2 regions of the Halomonas sp. THAF5a genome follow, and region 1 is predicted to be linked to the other one. Evidence: riboswitches for the same ligand, from Rfam matches in the RefSeq annotation. Region 1 holds a riboswitch; the other holds the start of a gene.
What was found. Region 1 has a riboswitch for thiamine pyrophosphate ahead of thiC (phosphomethylpyrimidine synthase ThiC). Riboswitches for the same ligand answer to the same signal wherever they lie in the genome.
Positions count from the first base shown of each region.

Region 2: linked by a shared signal. The riboswitch ahead of FIU83_RS04890 (3-oxoacyl-ACP reductase) and the one ahead of thiC (phosphomethylpyrimidine synthase ThiC) in region 1 are both predicted to bind thiamine pyrophosphate.

Region 1 is NZ_CP045417.1:934,475-941,519, forward strand. It holds gene pta (phosphate acetyltransferase) at 1-584, opposite strand, end outside; gene FIU83_RS04195 (acetate/propionate family kinase) at 571-1,776, opposite strand; gene FIU83_RS04200 (porin family protein) at 2,030-2,536, shown strand; gene thiC (phosphomethylpyrimidine synthase ThiC) at 2,659-4,593, opposite strand; TPP riboswitch at 4,673-4,784, opposite strand; gene tenA (thiaminase II) at 4,884-5,552, opposite strand; TPP riboswitch at 5,622-5,753, opposite strand; gene FIU83_RS04215 (lysophospholipid acyltransferase family protein) at 5,811-6,740, opposite strand; gene FIU83_RS04220 (hypothetical protein) at 6,744-7,045, opposite strand, start outside.
Region 2 is NZ_CP045417.1:1,084,469-1,091,513, forward strand. It holds gene htpX (protease HtpX) at 1-292, opposite strand, end outside; gene FIU83_RS04845 (pyridoxal phosphate-dependent aminotransferase) at 409-1,638, opposite strand; gene ylqF (ribosome biogenesis GTPase YlqF) at 1,710-2,678, opposite strand; gene msrB (peptide-methionine (R)-S-oxide reductase MsrB) at 2,769-3,170, opposite strand; tRNA gene FIU83_RS04860 (tRNA-Glu) at 3,365-3,440, shown strand; tRNA gene FIU83_RS04865 (tRNA-Gly) at 3,465-3,539, shown strand; tRNA gene FIU83_RS04870 (tRNA-Glu) at 3,580-3,655, shown strand; tRNA gene FIU83_RS04875 (tRNA-Gly) at 3,695-3,769, shown strand; tRNA gene FIU83_RS04880 (tRNA-Glu) at 3,794-3,869, shown strand; tRNA gene FIU83_RS04885 (tRNA-Gly) at 3,895-3,969, shown strand; TPP riboswitch at 4,428-4,521, shown strand; gene FIU83_RS04890 (3-oxoacyl-ACP reductase) at 4,555-5,331, shown strand; gene FIU83_RS04895 (LLM class flavin-dependent oxidoreductase) at 5,328-6,641, shown strand; gene FIU83_RS04900 (ISL3 family transposase) at 6,689-7,045, opposite strand, start outside.

The DNA of each region.
Region 1 (7,045 bases):
AGGCGCATCAGGATGCAGCCGAGGGTGCGCGGGGAGTCGACGCCCCCGAAGGGCTGGGCGTGGAGGTCGAGGCGCTCGGCCAGGTCGCGCGGGTCGCTCAGGTCGCCGTCGGCCACCAGGATGACCCGCGCGTTCAGGGCGTGGGCCAGCGCCTCGTTGAGCCGGCTCGCATAGCTGCTGTGGGGGCTGGGCGCGAGTCCCTCGATCACGACGAGCTCCGGGGCGTCGCCCGCCGCCGGCAGGGCGACCCGGGTGTGGCGCTCTACCGTCTCCTCCATCAGCTCGTCGGCGCGCTCCTCGCGCAGCAGGCGCTCGAGGCGCGCCTGGGGCAGCGGCGGGGGCGGGGCGAGGCCCAGGGTGCTGGCGGCCAGGGCGCAGGAGCGGTCGGGCCCCTGGCCATTGATCTCGTCCTGGCGGAACGGCTTCATGAAACCGGCCTTGAGCCCGAGGGTGTCCAGGGCGCGGAGCAGGCCCAGGCAGGCCGAGGTCAGGCCGACGCCGCCGTCGGTGGGCACCAGCAGCAGGTTGCGGGGTTCGGGACGCCGGTCCCTCGAATGGCCACCGTGGCGATCACGTCGTTTCATGGGGAACGGCCTCTTCCTGGAGCAGCTGGCGGGTTTCCTCGGCGATGCGCCCCTCCTCGTCGGTGGGAATGACCCACAGCTCGGGCGCCTGGTCCTCCCGGCCGGGATCGATGCGGCCCTCGCGGCCGCCCACCGCCGCGGCGTTGGCCGAGGCGTCCACGCGCAGGCCGAAGTGGCGCAGCTGCTCGACGACCCGGGCGCGCACCGCGCTGTCGTTCTCGCCGATGCCGCCGGTGAAAACGACGCCGTCCAGGCGCGGCAGGGCACAGGTGAGGCCCGCCATCGACTTGGCCAGGCGGTAGCAGAAGACCTCGATGGCGAGCTCCGCCCCCGCGTGGTGCTCGGCGGCGGCCTGGTGCAGGCGGCGCATGTCGTTGGAGAGCCCGGAGAGGCCGAGCAGGCCGCTCTCCTTGTTGAGCAGGGTGTCGATACGCTCCAGCGACCATCCCAGCTGGCGGGCCAGGTGGAGGTGCAGGCCGGGATCGACGTCGCCGCTGCGGGTGCCCATCACCAGGCCCTCCAGCGGCGTCAGGCCCATGCTGGTGTCGACGCTCGCCCCCTGCCACACCGCGCAGGTCGAGCAGCCGTTGCCCAGGTGGGCGATCAGCCAGCCGCCGTCGCGGCGCTCGCTCAGGGCCGCGACCCGCGCGCTTACATAGGCGTGGCTGCTGCCGTGGAAGCCGTAGCGGCGGATGCCGTGGCGGCGGTAGAGGGTATCCGGCAGGGCATAGCGATAGGCGCGCGGGGGCAGGCTCTGGTGGAAGGCGGTATCGAAGACCGCCACCTGGGGCAGGTCGGGGAACAGCGCCTCGGTGGCCGCCAGGCCCGCCAGGTTGGCCGGGTTGTGCAGCGGCGCCATGGCCACGGTGGCCTCGATGGCGCGCTTCACGGCGGCGTCGATGCGGGTGGCGCGGGTGAAGCGCTCGCCGCCGTGGACGACGCGATGGCCCACCGCCCCGGGGCGCTGCCCCTCGAGGCCCTCGAGGATCGCCGCCATGGCCTCGACATGGCCGGCTCCGTGCAGCGGACGCGAGAAGGTGCGCCCGTCGCTGTCCACGCCGACGAGGCGGGCGTCCTCGTCGCCCAGGCGCTCGGCCAGGCCGGAGAGGCGCGGCGCGCCGGGGGAGGCGGGCACCAGGGCGTACTTGATCGAGGAGGAGCCGCAGTTGATGACCAGTACCGGGTCGTTCATCACACATCCTTACGACAGCGTGGGGCGCCGGGCGAACGCGCGTCGGCGAGCGGGCGGGCACGGCGCCTGATGCTCGCGAAATTAACACGTTGCGCGATGTGAAACAGTGACGTAGATCGCGAACGGCGATGCCGTCGCGGCGCATCTTCTTGCCCCCTATCGCGACCCACCGCCTCGAGCATTGCACCTTGGTCTAAGCTGTACCAGAATGAAGCGGTGAATGAAAACAGTGTTTTCTAACTGGAGAGCTGCCATGAAGACCCTCACGATCTCTGCCGTCTCCACCGCCCTGCTGCTGGCCGGCACCAGCGCCCTGGCTCAGGGCAGCCCGATGACCTACGACCCGAGCCCCTACCTCGGCGGCGACGCCCTGTTCTGGGAGCTGGATCCGGACCGCGGCCCCGGCAAGGCCGACAGCACCGGCCTGCGCCTGCGCGGCGGCGTGGCCTTCAACGACTACTTCGCCCTCGAGGGCCACCTCGGCGGCGGTGGCTCCGACGACGGCGTCGAGCTCGACTACCTGGCCGGCGCCTATGCCAAGGGCATCCTGCCCATCACGCCGGACTTCCGCCTCTACGGCCTGGCCGGTTTCACCGAGGTGGACTTCGATGTCGACGACGAGACCGGCTTCTCCTGGGGCGGTGGCGCCGAGTTCGACGTGGCCCCGAACCTCGCCCTCGGGGCCGACTACGTCCGCTACCTGGACGAGTCGAACTACACCTTCGACGCCGCGAGCGTCGGGATGACGTTCCGCTTCTAAGCGCCGGGCGCACGTTCGCCGCGCCATGCAAAAAACGCCCCCGCTGACTAACCGGCGGGGGCGTTTGCGTGTGTATAGGGCAGCTCGCGACCGTCACGGACGGTGACGGTCGCGGCGTTGCCTCAGACCTCCTGGTAGATCTCGGCCCCCTCCTGGCGGAACTTCTCGGCCTGCTCCTGCATGCCTCGCTCCACCGTCTCTCGTTCTACCAACTCGGGGTTGCCGTCGATGCCCTTGTCCTTGGCCTCGCTCTTCAAGAACGAGTCGCGGACCTCCTGGCTGATCTTCATCGAGCAGAACTTCGGCCCGCACATCGAGCAGAAGTGCGCCACCTTGGCGGAGTCCTTGGGCAGGGTCTCGTCGTGGTACTCCCGGGCGGTGTCGGGGTCGAGGCCGAGGTTGAACTGGTCCTCCCAACGGAACTCGAAGCGCGCCTTCGACAGCGCATTGTCGCGGCGCTGGGCGGCCGGGTGACCCTTGGCGAGGTCGGCGGCGTGGGCGGCGATCTTGTAGGTGATGATGCCGGTCTTGACGTCGTCCTTGTTGGGCAGGCCCAGGTGCTCCTTGGGCGTGACGTAGCAGAGCATGGCGCAGCCGTACCAGCCGATCATGGCAGCACCGATGCCTGAGGTGATGTGGTCGTAGCCCGGCGCGATGTCGGTGGTCAGCGGCCCGAGGGTGTAGAAGGGCGCCTCATCGCACTCGGTGAGCTGCTTGTCCATGTTCTCCTTGATCAGGTGCATGGGCACGTGGCCGGGGCCCTCGATCATCACCTGGACGTCGTGCCGCCAGGCGATGCGGGTCAGCTCACCGAGGGTCTCGAGCTCGGCGAACTGCGCCTCGTCGTTGGCGTCGGCCACCGAGCCCGGGCGCAGGCCGTCGCCCAGCGAGAAGGCGACGTCATACTGCTTGCAGATCTCGCAGATCTCCTCGAAGTGGGTGTAGAGGAAGCTCTCCCGGTGGTGGTAGAGGCACCACTTGGCCATGATCGACCCGCCCCGGGAGACGATGCCGGTGACCCGCTTGGCGGTCAGCGGCACGTAGCGCAGCAGCACGCCGGCGTGGATGGTGAAGTAGTCCACGCCCTGCTCGGCCTGCTCGATCAGGGTGTCGCGGAACACCTCCCAGGTCAGATCCTCGGCCACGCCGCCCACCTTCTCCAGCGCCTGGTAGATCGGCACGGTGCCGATCGGCACCGGGGCGTTGCGGATGATCCACTCCCGGGTCTCGTGGATGTTCTGCCCGGTGGAGAGGTCCATGATGGTGTCCGAGCCCCAGCGGATGCCCCAGGTCATCTTGTCGACCTCGTCCTCGATGGAGGAAGTGACCGCCGAGTTGCCGAGGTTGCCGTTGATCTTCACCAGGAAATTGCGGCCGATGATCATCGGCTCGGACTCCGGGTGGTTGATGTTGCAGGGGATGATCGCCCGGCCGGCGGCCACCTCATCGCGCACGAACTCCGGGGTGATCTCCTCGGGCAGGCGCGCGCCGAAGCCCTGGCCGGCGTGCTGGTGGCCGAGGATGCGCTCGACCTCCTCGGTGCCAGAGTACTTTGCAGAAAGCGCCTGGCGACGCTGGTTCTCGCGGATGGCGATGAACTCCATCTCCGGGGTGACGATGCCCTGGCGGGCGTAGTGGAGCTGGGTGACGTTCTTGCCTGCCTTGGCGCGACGGGGCGTGCGGGTCAGGTCGAAGCGCAGGTTGGCGAGCATCGGGTCGTTGGCCCGGCGGCGGCCGTACTCGGAGGTCGGCCCGTCGAGAAGTTCGGTGTCGCCGCGCTCCTCGATCCAGGCGCGGCGAAGCTCGGGAAGGCCTTGTCGCAGATCGATCTCGGCGTCGGGGTCGGTGTAGGGGCCGGAGGTGTCGTAGACCAGCAGCGGCGGGTTGGCCTCGTCCTCCCCGGAGGTGCGGGTCGGCGAGAGGCTGATCTCGCGGAACGGGACCCGGATATCGGGGCGCGAGCCCGTGACAAAGACCTTGCGCGAGCCGGGCAGCGGCTGGATGGCGGCCTCGTCGACGCGGGCGCTCTCGGCGAGGAAATGGGCGGTCTTGCTCATGGTGTTCTCCCTTGGATTGTCGGGGTCTTGTGCAGGGAGGACACAGGTGGGAAGGACAGGGGCCGGGTGCCGGGAGGCACGCGGCCTGTCGCTTGATCCCTACGCTGGTCCTAGCCAGTTCAGGTTCAACGGGATCCATGCTGGCAAGCGCATGGTCTCAGCCGTCATCAACGGCGCCCCGTCAAGCGTGGTGGTGCCCGCCGTGATGGCGGGCCGTGTCATCATCTTTTATCTCGTTTATCTAGCCCGGGGCCGATCCGGGGGCAGCTGATTCACTCGGCAGATATCTCTCAGTCCGCGCGATCCAGCCCCATCTGCCAGAAGTCGATCTCGAGCCGGGTGGCGTCGCGGAACACGTCGGTGAGCTGGGCGAAGCGCGCCGGCGTCACCTCCGCCAGGCGGGCGTCGAGCCAGGCGCGCTCGTCCGCCATGGCCTGCTGGTACGCCTCGCTCTCGTACATGGCGATCCAGGCGTCATAGGGGTTCGCCGCGCCGCGCACCGTGGTGGCCCGGCCGCTGAGCCAGCGGGCGATCTCGCCGTAGCCGACCAGGCAGGGGGCCAGGGCCACGCGCAGGTCGAGCAGGTCGCCACGGTGGCCGGTGTCCAGCACGTAGCGGGTGTAGGCCATCGTCGCGCGGGCCTCGGGCAGGCGCGCCAGGTCCTCTTCGGTGATGCCCCAGCCGCGGCAGTACTCAACGTGCAGCCCCAGCTCCACGTCGACGATGGTCTTCATGCCCTCGAAGGCGTGGCGAAGCTCGCCCAGGTCGCGGCTCTTGTAGGCGGCCAGGGCGTAGGCCCGGGCGAAGTGGATCAGGAACAGGTAGTCCTGCTGGAGATAGTGGCGAAAGGCGCCCTCCTCGAGGGTGGCGTCGCCGAGTCGGCACACGAAGGCGTGCTCGATATAGTCCCGCCAGTCGTTCTGGCTGGCCGCGGTAAGGTCGTCGAAACGGTAGCCCATCATGCCTCCGGTCAAGGGGCGATCCGGAAGCGGGGCGGGAGAGGGTGGCCAGGGGGAATGCCGGCAGGGCACTGGTCACCGCTTGATTCCTACGCCGGTGCTAGCCGGATCAGGTTCCACGGGACCAGCGCTCGGTGTCGTCCGTTGTCTCGACACCCTGCGCCATCTCAGCCGGTTCTACCGGCACCCCGTCAAGCGAAGTGCCTACTCTAGCATCCCGGCGAGGATTTACCAGCCGTCGCCGAGTCTTGCCTGGTCTCAGTATAGCCGGAAGCGCTTCCAGCCGGGCCTTCCCTCGGCCTCCTCGGGGGTCTTGCGATAGCGCTTGTACTCCCACTGGTACTGGACCGGGTCCAGGGCGATGGTCGACTCCACGCAGGCGTTGACCCCGGCGGCCGAGACCGCCTCGTCGGGGTCGTGGACCCGCTCGTCGGCGGCCAGGAAGTGCAGGGCGTAGCCCCGGCCGGGCAGGCGCAGGGCGACGCCGGTGACGACCCGCGCCTCGGTGCGGGCCACCAGCTTGGGCAGCAGGGTGGCGGTGTAGGCGGGCCGGCCGAAGAAGGGCGCGAAGACACCGCTGCCCCAGCTGGGCACCTGGTCGGGCAGGATGCCCACCGCCTCCGAGCGCTTGAGCGCCTTGAGCAGCGCGGCCACGCCGCGGGGGTTGGTGGGCACCAGGCGGGCGCCGCGGCGCTCGCGGCCCCGGCGGATGACCGGGTCCAGTCCGGCGAGCTTGGGCGGCTCGTACATGGCGGTGAAGGGGAAGTGGCCGGAGAGCCAGAAGTTCAGCACCTCCCAGTTGCCGAAATGGGGCGCCAGTACGATCACGCCGCGCCCCTGGGCACGGGCCTCGTCCAGGAGCTCGCGGCCGTGCACCTCGACGATCGATGCCTCGACCCGCTCGGGGTCGCCCATCCAGGCGAAGCCGAGCTCCAGCATGGTGGCGGCGGAGTGGGTCAGGCTCGCTCGCGCCATCCGGCGCCGCTCGGCGTCACCGCGGGAGGGGTAGGCCTCGGCCAGGTTGATGCGGGTGACCCGGCGCTCGCGGCGGCTGACGCTTTCGACCAGCGGGCCGATGACCCGGGCCAGTCGCCACAGGGTGGTCAGGCGTCGGTTCGCGAGGCCGTGCCATAGGGTCGCGATGGCGCGAGCCTGAAGGGCCGGCAGGTGGGAGTCACCGTCGCTCATGGCTCACACCCACCAGGTGTCGACGTTGTCCGGTGCCCGCTTCTCGTTGAGCGCCTTGAGCCCCTTCACGCAGCGGATCACCAGCCACACCACGGCGGCCAGCCAGGTCAGAAAGCCGATCAGCACCAGGGTGAGCAGGCCGGAGACGCCGAAGAACAGCAGGGCCAGCCAGAAGGTGCGAATCTGGTAGCGGTAGTGCTCGTCGAGCCAGTGGGGCCCGTTGCCGCGGTAGACGTAGGCGATCACCACGGCCACCAGCGAGGTCAGCCCGCCGGTGACCATGCCGGCCAGGTGCAGCACGTAGA
Region 2 (7,045 bases), 150 kb from region 1:
TGATGCCGGCGTCCCGGGCGAGCTCGCCCACCGTGTCGATGAGCCACTGCTCGGTGCTGTTGGAGGGCTGCTCGATGATCACCGTGCCGGTGCTGCGCTTGGCCATCCACTTGGAGATGAACAGCGAGACCAGCGAGCCGGCCATGCCGAAGATGAAGCAGAAGATCAGCAGGGCATTGAAGTTCATGCCCTGGGCGGTCAGGTAGCTCTCCACGCCCAGCAGGCGCAGGGTGATGCTGGCCACCAGGATCACCGCCAGGTTGGTGCCCAGGAACAGCAGGATTCTCATCATTGCCGGAATTCTCCAGTCGTCGGTAGGAGGGGGGCCGCGGTCGCGGCCTGGACAAGCTGTTGCTTAGATACGGGCTGGCCCGCCGGGTTTCAAGCGGCGGGCTAGTATCGCCTCGGCTACTGGCGATAGCGCGACAGGAAGCGCGCGAAACGGTCCAGGGCATCCTCCAGCTGGTCGGCCCAGGGCAGGGTGACGATGCGCACGTGATCGGGCTCGGGCCAGTTGAAGGCCGTGCCCTGGACCAGCAGGATCTTCTCCTGCAGCAGCAGGTCGAGCACCAGCTGCTGGTCGTCCTGGATGTTGAACACCTTGGGGTCGAGCCTCGGGAAGGCGTAGAGCGCCCCCTTGGGCCGGGTGCAGCTGACCCCGGGAATCGCATTGAGCTTCTCGACGGTGATGTCGCGCTGGGCGAGCAGGCGCCCGCCGGGCAGGATCAGGTCGTTGATCGACTGGTAGCCGCCGAGCGCCGTCTGGATGGCATGCTGCGCCGGCACGTTGGCGCACAGGCGCATCGAGGCCAGCATGGTCAGCCCCTGGATGAAGTCGGCGGCGCGCTGCTTGGCGATGTTGCCCGAGAGGATCATCCAGCCGCTGCGAAAGCCGGCGCAGCGGTAGCTCTTGGAGAGCCCGTTCATGGTCACCACCAGCTGGTCGTCGCCGGCCAGTGCCCCGGTGGAGACGTGCTCGACCCCATCGTAGAGGATCTTGTCGTAGATCTCGTCGGAGAACACCACCAGGTCGTGCTCCCGGGCGATCTCGAGGAGTTCGCGTACCACCGCCGGCGGGTAGACGGCGCCGGTGGGGTTGTTGGGGTTGATGATCACGATGGCCCGGGTGTGGGCGGTCACCTTGGCGCGGATATCGTCCATGTCCGGCGCCCAGTCGGCCTGCTCGTCGCACCGGTAGTGCACGGCGTGGCCGCCCGAGAGATTGGCGGCGGCGGTCCACAGCGGGTAGTCCGGGGCCGGGATCAGCACCTCGTCGCCGTCGTTGAGCAGCGACTGTAGCGCCATCACGATCAGTTCCGAGACGCCGTTGCCGATGTAGATGTCCTCGATGCCGACCCCGGGAATGGCCTTGCGCTGGCACTCCTGCATGATCGCCTTGCGCGCCGAGTAGAGCCCCTTGGAATCGCAGTAGCCCTGGGCGGTGGGAAGGTTGCGCATCACGTCCTGGAGGATCTCCTCCGGTGCCTCGAAGCCGAACGGCGCGGGGTTGCCGATGTTCAGCTTGAGGATGCGCTGGCCTTCCTCCTCCAGCCGCTTGGCGTGCTCGAGCACCGGGCCGCGGATGTCGTAGCAGACGTTCTCGAGCTTGTGCGATTTCCTGATCGGGGGGGTATCCATGGGCGCTGAATCCAGTGATGTCCGTGTGCCGCCTCTGGCGGGCGGTCGTTGTTCGTCGGCGTCGCCTGCGATTATGCGGGTTCGGCCTCGTCGCCACCATCCTCGCGGGGTGCTTCCTCCGGCTCCGGCTCGGGCGGGATGTCCGCCGGGGTCTCCAGGGTCAGGCGGCCGAGCTTGCCGTCGCGCAGCTCGTGGAGCAGTACCTCGGCGCCGCGGTGCAGGTCGACCTCGCCGCCGGCGCGCAGGCCGCCGCGCTTTGACGCGATCTCGCTGAGGATGGCATGGCCGTCGTAGCCGCACAGGGCCAGCAGGTCGACTCGCTCGGGGCCGTCGGCCTCCACCTGGTCGGCGTCGGGGTGCGCCGTATAGGCCGGCAGCGACTTGAGCTTGTAGCGCGCGCTGAGCGCCTCGGGATAGCGGCGGGCCAGCTCGGCGGCGGCGACCACGGCGACGTCGACGTAGTCGATGGCGGTGTCGCGGATGGCGCCGCTCGCCGCCAGGCGGTGGGCGCTCGCCTGATCCTCGATCTTCGGCCACAGCACCCCGGGGGTATCGATCAGCGCTACCCGGCCGCCGATGCGCACCTTCTGCTGGCGCTTGGTGACGGCAGGCTCGTTGCCGGTCTTGGCGATGGTGCGCCCGGCCAGGCCGTTGATCAGCGTCGACTTGCCGACGTTGGGGATGCCCATGACCATCACCCGCACGTCGCGGTCGGCGCGCACCTGGCCGGCCAGCTCGTGGCACAGCTTGGGGATGCGCTTGAGCTCGCGGGCCTGGGTGGTGGTCACGGCCAGGGCCCGGGTGTCGGCCTGGGCGTCGAAGAAGGCCGTCCACTCGCGGGTGCGCTCGGGGTCGGCCAGGTCGGCGCGCGAGAGGATCTTGAGTACCGGCTTGTGGCGCGTCAGCTCGGCGAGCATGGGGTTGGCGCTGGAGTAGGGCAGACGGGCGTCGAGCACCTCGATCACCACGTCGATCTCCGGCAGCGCCTCGAGGATCTGCCGGCGCGCCTTGTTCATGTGTCCCGGAAACCAGCCGAGCATCGAGCCTCTCCTGCGTGAGCGTGAATAAAAACGGCCGCCCATCATAGCAGATGGACGGCCGTCGCCGAGCGGGGCGCTCGAGGGGCTGGGCTACTCGCCGGCGTGGAAGGCGATCGCCACCGAGTTGATGCAGTAGCGAAGCCCGGTGGTCTCCGGCGGGCCGTCGGGGAAGACGTGGCCGAGGTGGGCGTCGCAGCGGGCGCAGGTCACCTCGGTGCGCTGCATGCCGTGGCTGGTGTCGGCGTGCTCCTCGACGCACTTCGGCGTGAAGGGGCGGTCGAAGCTCGGCCAGCCGCAGCCGGCGTTGAACTTGTGCTCGTTCTCGAACAGCGGCGCATTGCAGCACACGCAGTGGTAGATGCCGTGCTCGTCGCTCACATGGTACTTGCCGCTGAATGCCGGTTCGGTGCCTTTCTCGCGGGTGACGCGGTACTGCTCCGGCGTCAGCTGCTCACGCCACTCGGCGTCGCTCTTGTGGATCTTGCTGCGCATGGCCTCTCTCCTCATTGCGTCGTGGAGCCGGCGGCAGGCTCGGCGTCTCGCCCTCATTCTGACATCTCACGGGGCGGGGGTTTCCAGTCGCGGCCCGTGACAGGTCACGCGATATCAACGAGCGACGAGAGGTGCTTGACACACCCCGGGGGTGTCGGTAATATTCGCCGCACCTCGACGAGGCGAGCCAATGCGTCCCATTCGTCTAGTGGTCCAGGACACCGCCCTTTCACGGCGGTAACAGGGGTTCGAACCCCCTATGGGACGCCACTCGATTCGTTCAGGTGCCGGAGTGCGGGAATAGCTCAGTGGTAGAGCATCGCCTTGCCAAGGCGAGGGTCGGGAGTTCGAATCTCCTTTCCCGCTCCATCTTTCCTCGGGAAGAGCGTAGTTTGAAGGTACAATTTGCGTCCCATTCGTCTAGTGGTCTAGGACACCGCCCTTTCACGGCGGTAACAGGGGTTCGAACCCCCTATGGGACGCCACCTTCGACATCCGGTGGCAACACAGTGCGAGAAGACCAAGCGGGAATAGCTCAGTGGTAGAGCATCGCCTTGCCAAGGCGAGGGTCGGGAGTTCGAATCTCCTTTCCCGCTCCATTCGCTCTTTCGAGTGATGATTGCGTCCCATTCGTCTAGTGGCCTAGGACACCGCCCTTTCACGGCGGTAACAGGGGTTCGAACCCCCTATGGGACGCCACTTCTCTCAAGCACGTACCAGATAAGCGGGAATAGCTCAGTGGTAGAGCATCGCCTTGCCAAGGCGAGGGTCGGGAGTTCGAATCTCCTTTCCCGCTCCAATCTTGTTAAGTACTCCCTATCGGTTAGGCCAAGGCTCGGGTCATGAGCTGGGGCGCCAGTCCGATCGAATCTCCTTTCCCGCTCCAATCTTGTTAAGTACTCCCTATCGGACAAGCCAAGGCTCGCGTCGTGAGCTGGGGCGCCAGTCCGATCGCATCTCCTTTCCCGCTCCAATCTTGTTAAGTACTCCCTATCGGATAGGCCAAGGCTCGGGTCATGAGCTGGGGCGCCAGTCCGGCTGATGGCAGCCCCATCGCATCTCCTTTCCCGCTCCAATCTTGCATGACCCTCCCAGATATCGATCATGAGTCAAGGCGCCCGCCTGGCTGGTGATGTTTCGTCGTATCTCGTTTTCCGCATCCACCAGATGCCATGACCTCTCCGGTCAGACCACGTCGCCCGTCACGAGCCATCACGCCACCCCGGCTGTTGCTGCCTGTCCGAATGCGCTATGGTGGCCCCAGACACGGGGTGCGGCCACGGCCGCTGAGATGATACCCGTCGAACCTGATCCAGTTCACACTGGCGAAGGGATGTCGGCCGGCTCCAGCGCGGCGTCCCTTGCCGCGTCGCAAGGAGTTCTCATGGCCGTTTCCTCTCTCCCCCTCGATCAGCAGGTGGTGCTCGTCACCGGCGGCGCCCGCGGTCTCGGTGCCCGACTGACCCGGGCCTTCCTCGATCAGGGCGCCCGCGTGGTGATCAACTACTACCAGAGCCGTGAGGCCGCCGAGACGCTGGTGAAGGAAGCCCCGGAGCGGGCCCTGGCCGTGCAGGCCGACGTGCGCGATCCCGAGGCGGTCAAGGAGCTGTTCGAGCAGGCGCAGGCCCACTTCGGCGCCCCGGTCACCACCGTGGTCAACAACGCCCTGCCCGACTTCACCTTCAACGGCGATGCGCGGCCCGGCGCCGACGCGCTGGACTGGTCGCACCTCCAGCAGCAGCTCGAGGGGGTCAACCGGGGCGCGCTCAATACCATCCAGGCGGCGCTGGCCGGCATGCGCGAGCAGGGCGGCGGGCGCATCATCAACGTCGGCACCAACCTCTTCCAGAATCCCGTCGTGCCCTATCACGACTACACCGCCGGCAAGGCCGCGCTGCTCTCGCTGACCCGCACCCTCGCCAATGACCTGGGGCCCGACAACATCACCGTGAACATGATCTCCGGCGGCCTGCTGCGCACCACCGATGCGTCCAGCGCGACCCCGGAGGCGGTCTTCGATCTGATCGCCCAGAACACCCCGCTGCGCCGGGTGACCACGCCGGAGGAGTTCGCCGACGCGGCGCTGTTCTTCGCCTCGCCCTGGGCGAGGGCGGTCACCGGTCAGAACCTGATCGTCGACGGCGGGCTGGTGAAAGGATGATGCAACCACGAAGCCCCGACGAGACGCTGCACCTCAACCTGTTCGTGATGGGCGCCGGCCACCACCGCGCGGCCTGGCGCCACCCCGACTCCAGCGCCGAGCGGCTCGGCGACATCGCCTACTACGAGTCCCTGGCCCGCACCGCCGAGCGCGGCAAGCTGGATGCGGTGTTCTTCGCCGACGGCATGAGCGCCGGCAGCGTGGAGGACGGCTTCAACTGGCATCTCGAGCCGCTGACCGCGCTCTCCGCCATGAGTCGCGCCACCCGACATATCGGCCTGATCAGCACGCTCTCCAGCACCTTCTACACGCCCTTCCACGCGGCCCGGCTGGTGGGCTCGCTGGACCACATCTCCGGTGGGCGCGTGGGCTGGAACGTGGTGACCTCGATGTTCGACAGCGAGGCGCGCAACCACGGCTATCAAGCCATGCCAGCGCACGCCGAGCGCTACGCCCGCGCCGAGGAGTTCGTGCAGACGGTGCTGGCTCTCTGGGACAGCTGGGCCGATGACGCCATCGAGCGCGACCGACACGGGCGCTATGCCGACCCGGACAAGGTGCAGAAGATCCACCATCACGGCAAGCACTTCCTGGTGGACGGGCCCCTGAATCTGCCGCGCCCGCCCCAGGGCCATCCGGTGCTGGTGCAGGCGGGCGCCTCCTCCCAGGGGCGCGACCTGGCGGCGCGCTATGCCGAGGCGATCTACGCGGTCGCCTACGACCTCGCGACCGCCCAGGACTACTACCGAGACATCAAGGATCGGGTGGCGGCGGCCGGGCGTACCGCGCCGGTGCCGATCCTGCCGGGACTCGTCACCTACGTCGGCTCCACCATGGAGGAGGCCCGGGCCAAGCAGCGCGCGCTGGACGAGTGCCTGCCGGTGGCGGCCTCGCTGCGCCAGCTGGGGCTGTTCATCGAGCAGGACTGCAGTGACTGGGAGCTGGACGCGCCGGTGCCGCCGCTGCCGCCGCTCGCCGAGTTCCGCGGCCCCCAGGGCCGCTACGCCACCATCCTGCGCATCATCGAGACCGAGCGGCCGACCCTGCGCCAGCTGCTCGGGCGGCTCGCCGCCGGCGGCGGCCACTGCACCATGATCGGCACCCCGGAGAGCATCGTCGACGAGATGGAGCGCTGGTTCCACGGCCGCGGCGCGGACGGCTTCAACCTGATGCCGCCGTCGCTGCCCGGCGGGATCGAGGACTTCGTCGACCAGGTGGTGCCGGAGCTGCAGCGCCGCGGCCTCTTCCGCGAGGCGTACACCACCACCACCCTGCGCGGCCACCTCGGCCTCGAACGCCCGCCGGGCTGAACCTCCTGGCGATCCGCTCACGATAGCGGTTCCCCAAAATAAAAGGTTCATCGCACTTTGCCGGGAAATGCGGCACGGATCTTCAGGAAGAAGTACGCCGTGTCGCGATACCCGTAGGCCATCCGCTTGATGACCTTGATCCGGTTGTTCATGCCCTCCAGCACGCTGGTGTTCAGCCGGTGCCGGGCGCTGGACAGGATCCCTTCGAGGTACGGGACCAACCGCTTGGCGAAACGTTCCAAGGCCTCGATGCCACTGCTGGTCGCCATGGCATGCCACTCCTGCCAGGCGTTTCGGGCGGTGGCTTCGTCGTCGGCAAACCACAGGGTCTTGAGCTGATCCTTGAGCAGGTACGCCGTGGTCAGTGACGCATTGGCCGCCAGCAGCTCCTCCAGCTTCACCGC